3 regions of the [Clostridium] hylemonae DSM 15053 genome follow, and region 2 is predicted to be linked to each of the others. Evidence: predicted binding sites of a transcription regulator. Region 2 holds the regulator's gene; each other region holds the start of a gene.
What was found. The regulator Rex, encoded in region 2, represses fermentation and respiration genes when NADH is low (regulators of the CRP and FNR family bind a similar motif). The targets are predictions, from matches to a motif close to ATTGTTAANTANTTAACAAT.

Region 1 (4,272 bases), 980 kb from region 2:
CCATGGCAGGATTCGCGGATGTGGAAGGTACGAGGATCATTGTGTTTTACCCGAAGAACGGCGTGAGCAGGGTGCAGGAGCTGCAGATGGTCACGCAGAAGGGGAAGAATGTAGATGTAGTCGCAATACACGGTAACTTTGACAATGCCCAAAGCGGTGTCAAAGAAATGTTTGAGAACGAAGAGCTTGCCGGAAAGCTTGCCGAAAACGGATATCAGTTTTCCTCCGCCAATTCGATCAATATCGGCCGTCTGATCCCCCAGGTCGTCTATTATGTTTACGCGTATGCAAAGCTGCTTGAGGGTGAGGAGCTGTCTGAAGGAGAGAAGATCAACGTAGTCGTCCCGACAGGCAATTTCGGAAATATACTGGCCGCATATTACGCCAGGCAGATGGGAGTGCCGATCGACCATCTTGTGTGTGCTTCCAATGAAAATAAGGTGCTGTTTGACTTTTTCCGGACGGGAACATATGACAGAAACAGAGACTTTGTGCTCACCACCTCCCCGTCCATGGATATTTTGATCTCCAGCAATCTGGAGCGCCTTATCTACCTTGTTACAGGAGAAGATTCCGAACAGACGGCCGCATTCATGAGCGAGCTGAAAAGCGGGGGAAGTTATACGCTGACAGAGGAGATGAAGGAGAAGCTGAAAGACTTCAAAGCCGGATACGCAACGCAGGAGCAGACGTCCAGGCAGATCAGACATATCTGGGACGGAACCGGGTATGTACTGGATACGCATACGGCTGTGGCATCATACGTGTGTGATGAATACAGGAAGACCTCCGGGGACAGCGGCAAATGTCTCATCGTCTCGACGGCCAGCCCGTTCAAGTTCGTAAAAAGCGTTATGACCTCCATTGACAGCAAATATGGGGAGGAAGATGAATTCCGCCTTCTGGAGGAGCTTAAAAAGGTTTCCGGAGTGGAGATGCCCCGCGCCATCGCGGATATCCTGGATGCGGACGTGCTCCACCGAACGGAGTGTGATGCGGATAAGATGGAAGTTACTGTAAAAGAGATATTAAATATACAATAGTAGAGGTGTGACAGATGTTAGATGGAATATTTGGAATATTTGGGCTTGGATGCGGATTGTACTGTCTGTATGCCTTCTTCATGATGAAGACAAAAAAGGAGATCAATACGACGATCTTGCTGCCGAAGGATGCAAGATTCAAAAAATGCAAGGACGTGGACGCCTACTGCAGGGAGATGTCCGCTCCGCTTCTGACGCTGGGCATTATCGTAACGGCATATGGGGCGCTCGACCTGTACAATTCTTATATGGGCGGTATCGGCATATTATTTTTGATAATGTTCGCTCTTGTATGGGTTGCGCTTATCTGGTTTTTTGTGGCGGTCCGCAAGTGCAATAAAAAATATTTTGGTGTTTAAAGGGTGAAAAATGCAGGATTATATTTGTAATCCTGCATTTTTTGAAATTATATACACAATACATACAACAATTCAGAGATAAATGAATGATAAAAACAAAAAACCTTCGTTAAAACATTGTTAAAGTCTTGACTTTTCTTCTGAAAAATGAGATAATGAATCAAATTTGGAATTTTAAGGAGGAAAAGAGACATGGCAACAAAAGCATATTATCCGATCAGTGAAATTGGTGCCGGAAAAACTGGTTTTTCCAAAACACGCTCTATAATTGAAGCAGCATTTTATGGAAATAATGTTGTTCCGGTTAACACATTAAAAGAGGCATACAACCTGGCGAAGAATTCACCGGGAACAATCGTTACAGATATGCCCGTATATAGGGGAGAAGAATTTGGTCTTGACAGCGATGCAAGGGTACTGTTGTTCAACGACGGTGCAGTGACAGGACGTTACGCAGGCGCGCGCCGCATTAAGGGAGAACCGGGAGTGGATGCTGCAAAGCTTGACAAGGTGACGATGGATGCTGTTTACGAATCACGCTGGAAGACGATGTATCACGCGACCGTATATGTAGGTCTTGATACAGAGTTCATGGTAAAGGCACACCTTCTTATTCCAGAGGGAGAAGAGAACATCATGTACAACTGGATGCTGAACTTCCAGTATATGTCTGATGAATATGTAAAGATGTACAAAAATTCCAAAGCAGTTGGAGACGGAAAAGAGCCTGATATCTATATTTTCTCCGATCCTCAGTGGTTCCCGCAGGACCGTCCTGACGTTGACTACAGCTGTCTGAGCGATCCTCTCACTCTCTGCTATTTCGACACAGCCGAAAACTGTGCTTGTATCCTCGGCATGAGATACTTCGGAGAACACAAGAAAGGTACGCTTACAATGGCGTGGGCGATCGCCAACAGAAACGGATACGCTTCCTGCCATGGCGGACAGAAGGAATACACACTTTCTGACGGTTCCAAATATGTTGCTTCCGTATTTGGACTTTCAGGTTCCGGTAAATCTACTCTTACACACGCAAAGCACAACGGTAAGTATCCTATCACAGTGCTGCACGACGATGCGTTCATCATCAACACAGATACATGTGCTTCCGTAGCGTTAGAGCCGACATACTTTGACAAGACAGCGGATTATCCTACAGGCTGCGAAGATAACAAATACTTATTATCCGCGCAGAACTGTTCTGCGACATTAGATGAGGACGGAAAGATCCAGCTTGTGACAGAGGATATCAGAAACGGTAACGGACGCGCCATCAAGTCCAAGCTGTGGTCACCAAACCGCGTGGACAAGATAGACGCACCTGTCAATGCCATTTTCTGGATCATGAAGGATCCTACCATTCCGCCGGTAGTAAAATTAAAAGGCTCCGCCCTTGCATCTGTGATGGGTGCGACACTTGCGACAAAGACATCCACGGCAGAGCGTGTTGCGGCAGGCACAGACTTGAACGCACTGCGTATCGTGCCATACGCTAACCCGTTCAGAACCTATCCTCTTGTTAACGACTATGAGAAGTTCAAAAAGCTCGTGGAAGAAAAAGACGTAGACTGCTATATCGTCAATACAGGCGATTTCATGGGCAAGAAGGTTCAGCCAAAGGATACGCTTGGAATTCTCGAAGCTATCGTAGAGAGAAGAGCAGACTTTAAACAGTGGGGACCATTTGAAGATATCGAGATCATGGAGTGGGAAGGATTTGTTCCTGACCTGAATGACGCAGACTACAAAGCCCAGCTTAAGAACGCTATGCTCAACCGTGTAAATGCAGTAGAGAAGTTCTCAACAGCAAAAGACGGTTATGATAAACTGCCGGACGAGGCGCTTGCAGCACTCAATAAACTGGTAGAAGAACTGGCTTAATCAATCCTCATAAAATTGTAAAAATGTGCCAGCTGTCACAGCCGGCACATTTTTGTTGAAAAACGAGAGATAATAGAGTATAATGATTTTAGGAAAACCTGGGATGCACGACAACTCCTGTAATTTTGAACCTACAAAACTTTAAACGGGACTCTTATATCTCTGAAATATGTCAGGCCCCCGATTACGCAGGGGAAGACAGAAAAACAGATGCGGACACCCACCTGGCTGCGGCTAGGAGTCAAAATACAGGAACCGGCATTTTGGGGAACTCACAAAAGATAAAGGGCAGTCGTAGATAATACGGCTGTCTTTTTGTGATATGGGGGAATTCATTTTTTTCTGCATTCCGGTCTATTTTACGGATGCTGTCATAAATATAGAAAAAACAGGTGGACAAGAGGTACATAATGTGAGACATAGAAGAAAAGAAAAATATCTGTATTACGGGCTGGCGATTCTCGTCACCTTGTTTATTATAGTCGGGCTCGTGTCGGCGTTAAAGGGAACAGACATAAGAAAAGGTACAGGAACGCCCGGAAAGGAAAAAAAGTCAGAGGAATCAAAGGGCGGCCGAAGCGAAGAAAAAACGGCCATAGATAATCCGAATATACGCGTCCTTATTATGGATAACGGATACAGCAATATTGTCCATCCGGCTGTGACGGTGTCGTCTGACAAAGGGATGACACTTACGTGCGGAGAGGAAAAGGAAGACTGGGATAAGCCGGACAGTCTTACGATAGCGCCGGATGACGCCAGATTTCAGAAAGGAACTATACGTATACAGGCAAAGGAGGGAAAGGTCACGCTGTCAAGCATCAAAAGAGGTTACGGCACTCCCTCCTACAGCGGTGTGATCGAACTGCGCACTACCGCTGAGGGGATTGTCATCATAAATGAACTGCCTGTGGAGACGTACCTGTGCGGCGTGGTGCCGAGTGAGATGCCGGCTTCGTATGAACTGGAGGCGCTGAAGGTGCAGG
Region 2 (4,272 bases):
GATCGGTTTTTCGATCCCTCCATGGCGAAGGACAACAGCCTCGTCAAGTGTGGCAACCGCAAATCCCCACATATAATCCTTCGGCGAGAGCATCTTTGCGATCTGTACCGCACCGTGTCCGTAACCGTCTGTCTTGACAACACCGAGCATCTTTGCGCCGTCCCGGACGTTATTCTTCATCATTTCTATATTATATTCCACTGCATCCAGGTCTATCCTGGCACATACTCTGTTATACGCTTTCATCTATCTGTCCTCCTCTTCCTTCATGGCTCTCCCTGTGTATTCGATCAGGTCAGAGGCCATGACACTGTAACTCCCCTTGTCACGGCTTGCCAGTTCTCCCGCCCTGCCGTGAAGATATGTCCCAAGCACTGCGGCGTCTGTCAGGTCCAGTCCCTGCGCGAGCAGACCGGCAATTATACCGGCGAGCACATCACCTGAACCGGCCTTGGCCATAGATGCATTTCCGGACAGATTCACATAAGGACGGCCTCCCGCAGGCATGGTAACTGTCCGGGCATCCTTAAGCACACACGTGACACTGTACTCTTCTGCAAATTCACGCAGTATCTCTATTCTGCGCGCTCTCAGCTGCGGAATATCTTTGCCTGTCATACGGGACATTTCTTTCATGTGGGGGGTGAATATAAAGTTTTCATGCCTCAGCCGGTCAAGATACTTCTTATGGTCTGCTATCAGATTCAGTCCGTCCGCGTCTATCACACACGGCACCTCCACATTCTCCATAACCGTCCTGAGTATCTTTCGTGATTTGTCACTCGTTCCGATCCCTGAACCGACACTTACGACATCAGCCCAGTTCAGGAGCTTTAACAATTCCACTTCATCGTAAAAGTCATATGTCCTGATGATGGCCTCGGGCAGCTGCGTCTGCAGTATCACGCGGTTATCCTCCGACGTATAGATCTGAACGAGTCCCGCGCCCGCCGTATACGCTGCTCTGGCATTCAGGTAAGCCGCCCCCGACATGCCCCTGCTTCCCGCGATGACCAGCACCCTGCCATAAGTACCTTTGTTGGAATCCGCCCTGCGCACCGGAAGCAGGCTTTTATACTCACCGCATTCATACGTAAATGCCGCGTCTTTTTCCTTTTTTATCTCTGACGTATCTATCCCTATATTGACTGTCACTGTCTTACCAGCATACTCTTTTCCCGGATATAATTCCATGCCAAGCTTCATCTCCTGGAACGTCACTGTCGCGTCCGCCCGAAAGGCAGTCCCCATGACAGCGCCGCTGTCCGCGCACACGCCGGACGGAATGTCGACCGCCAGCTTAAATCCCCCGGAGCGGTTCATGGCGTCAATAAGCTCCCTGCGTTTTCCTTCGATCTCACGGTTTAATCCGACGCCGAACAGTGCATCAATGACCACACTGTAGCTGTCTTCCCTGAATTCCGTAGTGATTGCGGCGCCCGTCTGCCTCAGCCGCTTTATCTGCTCCTTTGTCTCCTTTGTGCAGTGTTCTTCTTCCCCGCAGAGAACAGCCGTGACCCTGTGCCCTTTTTCTGTCAGCATCCTTGCGGCCGCAAAGCCGTCGCCGCCATTGTTTCCGGTCCCGCATACTACGCACACATTTGTCAGGTCCAGGCCGCTTTCTTCCATGTGATCCACACACCCGGCCGCGGCACGCTCCATCAGTTCCAGTGACGGAATCCGAAGCCGGCCGGTCGTATACTCGTCTGCGCGCTTCATCTGGGATGCATTCAGTAAATATTTCATACCTCTCACCTCCTGTTATTTTCCCGGAACCTTTTTCACCCAAAGCTCCCCGGTATATAAAAGAACGTGTAAAGACAAGCCTGTTCTTCACATGCCCATCGTTACACGTTTTTATACTTCCTTATTTTTTGCCGCTGTGCTCATCGTTGTAACGGCTGATATTGTAAGACAGCCTCATGAGGCTTTCAGACAGGTGAACATTCTCGACGATAATGTGGTCAGGCAGATTCAGATCGGTATGCGCAAAATTCCAGATCGCGCGCACACCATTTTCTACAAGCATGTTTGCCACCTCGATCGCCTTTTCCTTCGGAATCGTAAGTACGGCGATCTCTACATTATTATTCTGGACAAAGTCTTTGAGTTCGTCCATCATGCGTATCGGCACGCCTCTGATCGAAACACCGTTCAGCCTCGGGTTCACATCGAAAATGCCCTTTAAGATAAACCCTCTTTTTTCAAAAGCCGCATAATTGGCAAGCGCCTGTCCCAGATTACCTGCTCCGATGATGACAATATTGTGGTCTTCCTCCAGACCGAGAATCTTGCCTATCTCTGTATATAAATACTTTACATTGTAACCGTATCCCTGCTGTCCGAAACCGCCGAAATTGTTAAGGTCCTGACGAATCTGAGATGCAGTAACTTTCATTCTCTTGCTCAAATCGTTGGAGGAGATTCTTTCGACCCCGTTTTCCAGCAGTTCCCCCAAATATCTGTAATATCTTGGCAGCCTGCGTATCACCGCCTGAGAGATTTCTCTTTCTTCCACTAGCACTCACCTTCCTGTTACGTTCTAAAAAATATTATATAGAATTGTCACTTCAAAGTCAAACTTTTAGTTGTATTTTGTCCTATTTTCGATATAATGAATGGTAGCAGCGCCCGCTTTTGAAGCATTGCAGGCGCGGCGTGGGAGGAAGTTATGATACTGGCATGTCACGGAATAAGTAAAGCATTTGGAGAAGATGTCATCGTAAGAGATGCGTCTTTTCATATAGAAGACTATGAGAAAGCCGCCCTCGTAGGGCCAAACGGCGCCGGAAAATCGACCATACTGAAAATGATGGTCGGCGAGCTTCCGGCTGACGCCGGAGAAGTCATACTCACAAAAGGAAAGACGCTCGGCTATCTGGCACAGCACCAGGAAATGACAGGCGGCAATACTATATATGAAGAGGTGAGGACGGCAAAGGCGGATATCATCGAGACCGAACGCCAGATACGCACGATCGAACTGGAATTAAAGCATCTCGAAGGAGATGCTTTAAAAGCGCGCCTTGACACATATAACCGTCTGACCGCTGCCTTTGAGCGGGCCAACGGCTATGCCTATGAAAGTGAGATCACCGGGGTTTTAAAAGGTCTCGGGTTTGACGAATCGGATTTTGCCAAGAGCGTTGACACACTGTCCGGAGGGCAGAAAACCAGGGTCTCTCTCGGCAAGCTTCTTTTGACAAAGCCTGACATTCTTCTTCTGGATGAGCCGACGAACCATCTGGACCTCAACTCCATCGCATGGCTTGAAACCTATCTGTTAAATTATCAGGGCGCCGTACTTATCGTCTCACATGACCGTTATTTTCTGAACAGAGTCGTGACGAAGGTGCTTGAGATCGAACTTGGCACACTCTCCGTCTACATGGGCAATTACAGCCAGTATGCCGAGAAAAAAAAGATGATACGGGACGCGAAGCTGAAAGAATATATGAACCAGCAGCAGGAGATCAAACATCAGGAGGCAGTGATCGAAAAGCTCCGCTCCTTTAACCGGGAGAAATCTGTCAAACGGGCCGAAAGCCGCGAGAAAATGCTATCCAAACTGCAGCCGGTCGAAAAACCAAAGGAGACGAACACAGAGATACATCTGTCGCTGGAGCCGTCCTGCATCAGTGGAAATGATGTGCTGAGCGTGGAGCATCTGGGCAAGTCCTTTCCGTCCCAGCGTCTGTTTTCCGATGTCAGCTTTGAGATAAAAAGAGGCGAACATGTTGCCGTCATCGGTGACAACGGAACGGGCAAGACGACGCTTCTTAAGATACTGAACAACGTAGTGCCTGCCGACAGCGGGACCTTTACGCTCGGAACCAATGTAGAGATAGGATACTATGATCAGGAACACCACGTGCTCCACATGGACAAGACGATCTTTGAAGAGATCTCCGACGACTATCCGCATCTCACAAACACGCAGATCCGCAATATGCTGGCCGCCTTCCTCTTCACAGGCGACGACGTGTTCAAGATGATCGGGGACTTAAGCGGCGGCGAGCGGGGACGTGTGTCACTGGCCAAGCTCATGCTCTCGGAAGCAAATTTTCTCATCCTCGACGAGCCGACCAACCATCTCGATATTACGTCCAAGGAGATTCTGGAAAAAGCCTTGAACGATTACACCGGCACTGTGCTTTATGTGTCGCATGACCGGTACTTTATCAACGAGACGGCCACAAGAATCCTTGACCTCGTGAATCAGACCTTTGTCAATTATATTGGGAATTACGATTACTACCTTGAAAAGAAAGA
Region 3 (4,272 bases), 910 kb from region 2:
ACCTTCCGGCGGATGTATCCCTGCGGAACATTTTGACGTGCCGATCGACTATGACAATCTTATCGCCATCGGTTCTATGATGGGTTCCGGCGGACTGATCGTCATGGACGAAGATAACTGTATGGTAGATATCGCCAAGTTCTTCCTTGAATTTACGGTCGATGAGTCATGCGGCAAATGTACGCCATGCCGTGTAGGCACAAGGCGTATGCTCGAGATACTGGAAAAGATCACGAACGGCCAGGGAACAATGGAAGACCTGGATAAGCTGGAAGAGCTGGCAGCCCATCTGAAAACCAATTCTCTTTGTGCACTTGGGCAGACGGCGCCGAACCCTGTACTTTCTACAATGCGCTATTTCAGAGACGAGTATGTGGCGCATATCGTAGATAAGAAATGTCCGGCCGGTGTCTGTAAGGCGCTTCTCTCTTACAAGATCGATGCCGACAAGTGTAAGGGATGTACGTTATGTGCGAGAACGTGTCCGAATGATGCGATCAGCGGCGCGGTCAAAGAACCACATGTTATCCATCAGGATAAATGTGTCAAGTGTGGAGCATGTATGGAAAAATGCCGTTTCGGTGCTATTTACAAAGAGTAATGGAGGATGGAGAATATGGAAAATATTAATCTTAAAATTAATGGACTCGACGTATCCGCTCCTGCCGGTTCTACTATCCTTGAAGCAGCCCGGCTGGCCGGAATCAAGATCCCGACGCTGTGTTTCCTGAAGGAGATCAACGAGATCGGAGCCTGCCGTATGTGTATCGTTGAGGTGAAGGGAGCAAGAAACCTGGTCGCGGCGTGTGTGCACCCGGTCAATGAAGGGATGGAAGTGTTTACAAACACTCCTCAGCTCATCGCGTCCAGAAGAAGAACACTTCAGCTGCTGCTTTCCAACCATGACCAGAAATGTCTGTCATGTGTGCGCAGCGGTAACTGTGAACTTCAGCAGTTATGTAAAGAATACGGCGTGGATGATGCAGATTATTATGAGGGCGATATGACGCATTATGATCTGGATGAATCCGCAGCCCATATGGTACGTGACAACAATAAATGTATTCTCTGCCGCCGTTGTGTTGCAACGTGTGAAAAGACACAGGGAATCGGCGTTATCGGCGCCAATAACCGTGGATTTGATACGATGATCGGTTCTGCTTTTGAGATGGGACTCGGAGAAACGAGCTGTGTATCCTGCGGACAGTGTATCGCAGTCTGTCCTACCGGAGCCTTATATGAGAAGGATTACACACAGCAGATCCTCGATGCCATCGCAGATCCTGACAAATATGTTGTTGTACAGACAGCTCCTTCTGTCCGGGCGGGGCTTGGTGAAGAGTTCGGTTACCCGATGGGTACGGATGTAGAAGGCAAGATGGCAGCAGCGCTCAGAAGAGTCGGATTTGACAAGGTCTTTGATACTGACTGGGCGGCCGATCTCACGATCATGGAAGAAGCCACAGAGCTTCTCGACAGAGTGAAAAACGGCGGGGTACTGCCGCTCATCACATCCTGTTCACCCGGATGGATCAAATACTGCGAGCATTACTTCCCTGATATGACAGAGCATTTGTCCAGCTGTAAATCACCGCAGCAGATGTTCGGCGCTATGCTGAAGACATACTTTGCGGAGAAAGAGGGCATTGACCCGAAGAAGATCGTTTCCGTCAGCGTGATGCCATGTACGGCCAAGAAGTTTGAGATCGGACGTGACGATCAGGATGCAGCCGGAGTTCCGGACGTGGATATCGCGATCACGACCAGAGAGCTCGCAAGGCTGATCAAGCGCTGCGGTATAGAATTTACGGTGCTGCCGGATGAAAAATTCGACGACCCGATGGGAGAATCGACAGGTGCGGCCGTGATCTTCGGCGCTACCGGCGGTGTTATGGAGGCTGCGCTGCGTACTGCAGTTGAAGTTCTCACAGGCGAAGAGTTGGCTAATCTGGACTTTACGGATGTCCGCGGTACAGAAGGTGTCAAAGAGGCATCTTACAATGTGGCGGGCATGGATGTGAAGGTGGCAGTCGCATCCGGACTTAACAATGCAAGGACGCTTCTGAACAAAGTAAAATCAGGGGAAGCGGACTACCACTTTATAGAGATAATGGGATGTCCGGGCGGATGTGTAAACGGAGGCGGACAGCCCCAGGTATCCGGCGATGTGCGCAATTTCACAGATGTGCGCGGGATCCGCGCAAGTGTGCTGTATAACAATGATGCGGCAAAACCGATCCGTAAGTCACATGAAAATCCGGCCATCAAGAAGCTGTATGACGAATACCTCGGCGAGCCGGGCAGCCATAAGGCTCATGAGACATTACATACGAGCTATGTGAAACGTACAGTAAATTAAAGAATATAACGTTAACAATACAGTGCTGATGTGGAGACACATTCAGCACTGTTCTTTTTTTAGAGGACAGGATGTATCATATTGACAAATCTGTGAGAAGCAGTATAATTACTATATGTTAAAAAAATAACGAAGCATTAAAAGGAGGTACATACCATGGCACAGATCATAGGCAGTCCAGGCAGATATATTCAGGGAAAAGGAGAACTTAACAACCTTTGCAAATATGCGGCCAGCTACGGCAGCCGCCTGTTTATCCTTACGAGTCCGTCCGGAAAGAAGCGGGTGGAGCCGTCCATACAGGCGGGAAAGGAAGGAACAGGGGTAGAAACGGTCTACGAAGTATTTAACGGCGAGTGCAGTATGAATGAAATCAACCGCGTGATGAAGGCTGCAGAAGGAGCAGGCTGCGATATGATAGCCGGTGTCGGCGGCGGAAAGATCCACGACACCGCAAAGGCAGTTGCACATTACATGGGGAAGCCTGTCATCATCGTGCCGACGATCGCATCTACTGATGCGCCGTGCAGCGCGCTCTCTGTCATATATACGGACGAAGGTGTATTTGAGAAATATCTCTTCCTTCCTGCGAGCCCGAATGTAGTCCTCGTGGATACAGAAGTGGTGAGCAAGGCGCCTGCGAGACTTCTCGTGGCCGGCATGGGGGACGCGCTGGCAACATATTTTGAGGCGAGAGCGTGCATGCAGTCTTCCGCAGCGAACTGTGTGGGCGGAAAGAGCACGCTGGCAGCCATGGCGCTCGCCAGGCTCTGCTATGAGACGCTTCTGGAGAACGGCGTCAGCGCGGCGCTGGCAGTGACGGAAAATGTGTGTACAAAAGCAGTGGAGCATGTGATCGAGGCGAATACATACCTGTCCGGGATCGGATTTGAGAGCGGCGGCCTGGCCGGCGCCCATGCGGTCCATAACGGGCTGACGGTGATCGAAGAGACACATGCCCTGTACCACGGGGAGAAAGTAGCCTTCGGCACACTCGTACAGCTTGTGCTTGAAAACGCGGATTCCGAGGAGATTGAGACGGTGGTGGATTTCTGCAGCGCCGTAGGGCTTCCGACCACACTTTCTCAGCTCGGGATAAAAGAAGTGAAGCCGGATCAGATCATGGAAGTGGCAAAGCTTGCCGCGGCAGAAGGAGATACGCTTGGCAATATGCCGTTTGAGGTTACACCGGAAGACGTATATGCGGCGATCATGGCGGCAGATGCCATCGGAAGGCATTATGCAGAGGAAGGAGTATAATCCAGTCCCTTTGGTCATTGGCAGTTAAGCATGGCCTCCGTTTGAAATATACCAGGTACGCAGAACAGGTAAAATATCTTCTCCGGCTTCCAGAGCCTTGGATATTTCCAGGACAGCTTCTTTTACCGGCTGTCCTACGTGATTTTTTCCGGGCAGGGAAGTGTTCATAAATCGGGCAATAAATGCTGGAACAGGAGTGCCTGCCTTATTGATCGTATTTTGATTTACGGAGATGCCTCCATTTTCTAAATACCACTCATACAATGTGGAGGGGATTTGGATACCATTTACCAACGCGGTATATATTTCCGCAACGGCTTCCCGTATATTCGCCTTGGCATAGCCGGAACTTCCGGGAAGAGCTGAGTCAAGTAATCCGCGAATCTCTGGAGGTACCTTCATTGTTTCAAGGGAAGGAGTATTAAGGATGGTTGACAATACTTTAAATTTAGCCGGATGCAGTAATGCATGTAGAACATGTCCCATTTCATGAGATATGATATAGCTGAAATACTTTTCCGCCTCATCATCACTGAAATCCTTTAGCTCAAGCCCCGGTGTTTTGCCTGAGAGGAGCGTTGGCACACTTGAAGGATCCACAGACTGTTTTGATTTTAAAAAGATCCTTACATAATGTACCCCGCCGTTAAATG

Region 1: the regulator Rex is predicted to act here: its motif matches at 1,519-1,538, upstream of LAJLEIBI_RS12885 (phosphoenolpyruvate carboxykinase (ATP)).
Region 3: the regulator Rex is predicted to act here: its motif matches at 2,474-2,493, upstream of LAJLEIBI_RS12470 (glycerol dehydrogenase).

Annotation. Positions count from the first base shown of each region.
Region 1 is NZ_CP036524.1:2,760,938-2,765,209, reverse strand. It holds gene thrC (threonine synthase) at 1-1,043, shown strand, start outside; gene LAJLEIBI_RS12890 (hypothetical protein) at 1,058-1,402, shown strand; gene LAJLEIBI_RS12885 (phosphoenolpyruvate carboxykinase (ATP)) at 1,595-3,286, shown strand; RNA gene ssrS (6S RNA) at 3,379-3,560, shown strand; gene LAJLEIBI_RS12875 (SpoIID/LytB domain-containing protein) at 3,609-4,272, shown strand, end outside.
Region 2 is NZ_CP036524.1:1,777,287-1,781,558, reverse strand. It holds gene alr (alanine racemase) at 1-246, opposite strand, end outside; gene LAJLEIBI_RS08130 (bifunctional ADP-dependent NAD(P)H-hydrate dehydratase/NAD(P)H-hydrate epimerase) at 247-1,746, opposite strand; gene LAJLEIBI_RS08125 (redox-sensing transcriptional repressor Rex) at 1,868-2,518, opposite strand; gene LAJLEIBI_RS08120 (ABC-F family ATP-binding cassette domain-containing protein) at 2,672-4,272, shown strand, end outside.
Region 3 is NZ_CP036524.1:2,685,552-2,689,823, reverse strand. It holds gene nuoF (NADH-quinone oxidoreductase subunit NuoF) at 1-601, shown strand, start outside; gene LAJLEIBI_RS12475 (NADH-dependent [FeFe] hydrogenase, group A6) at 617-2,359, shown strand; gene LAJLEIBI_RS12470 (glycerol dehydrogenase) at 2,516-3,619, shown strand; gene LAJLEIBI_RS12465 (hypothetical protein) at 3,644-4,272, opposite strand, start outside.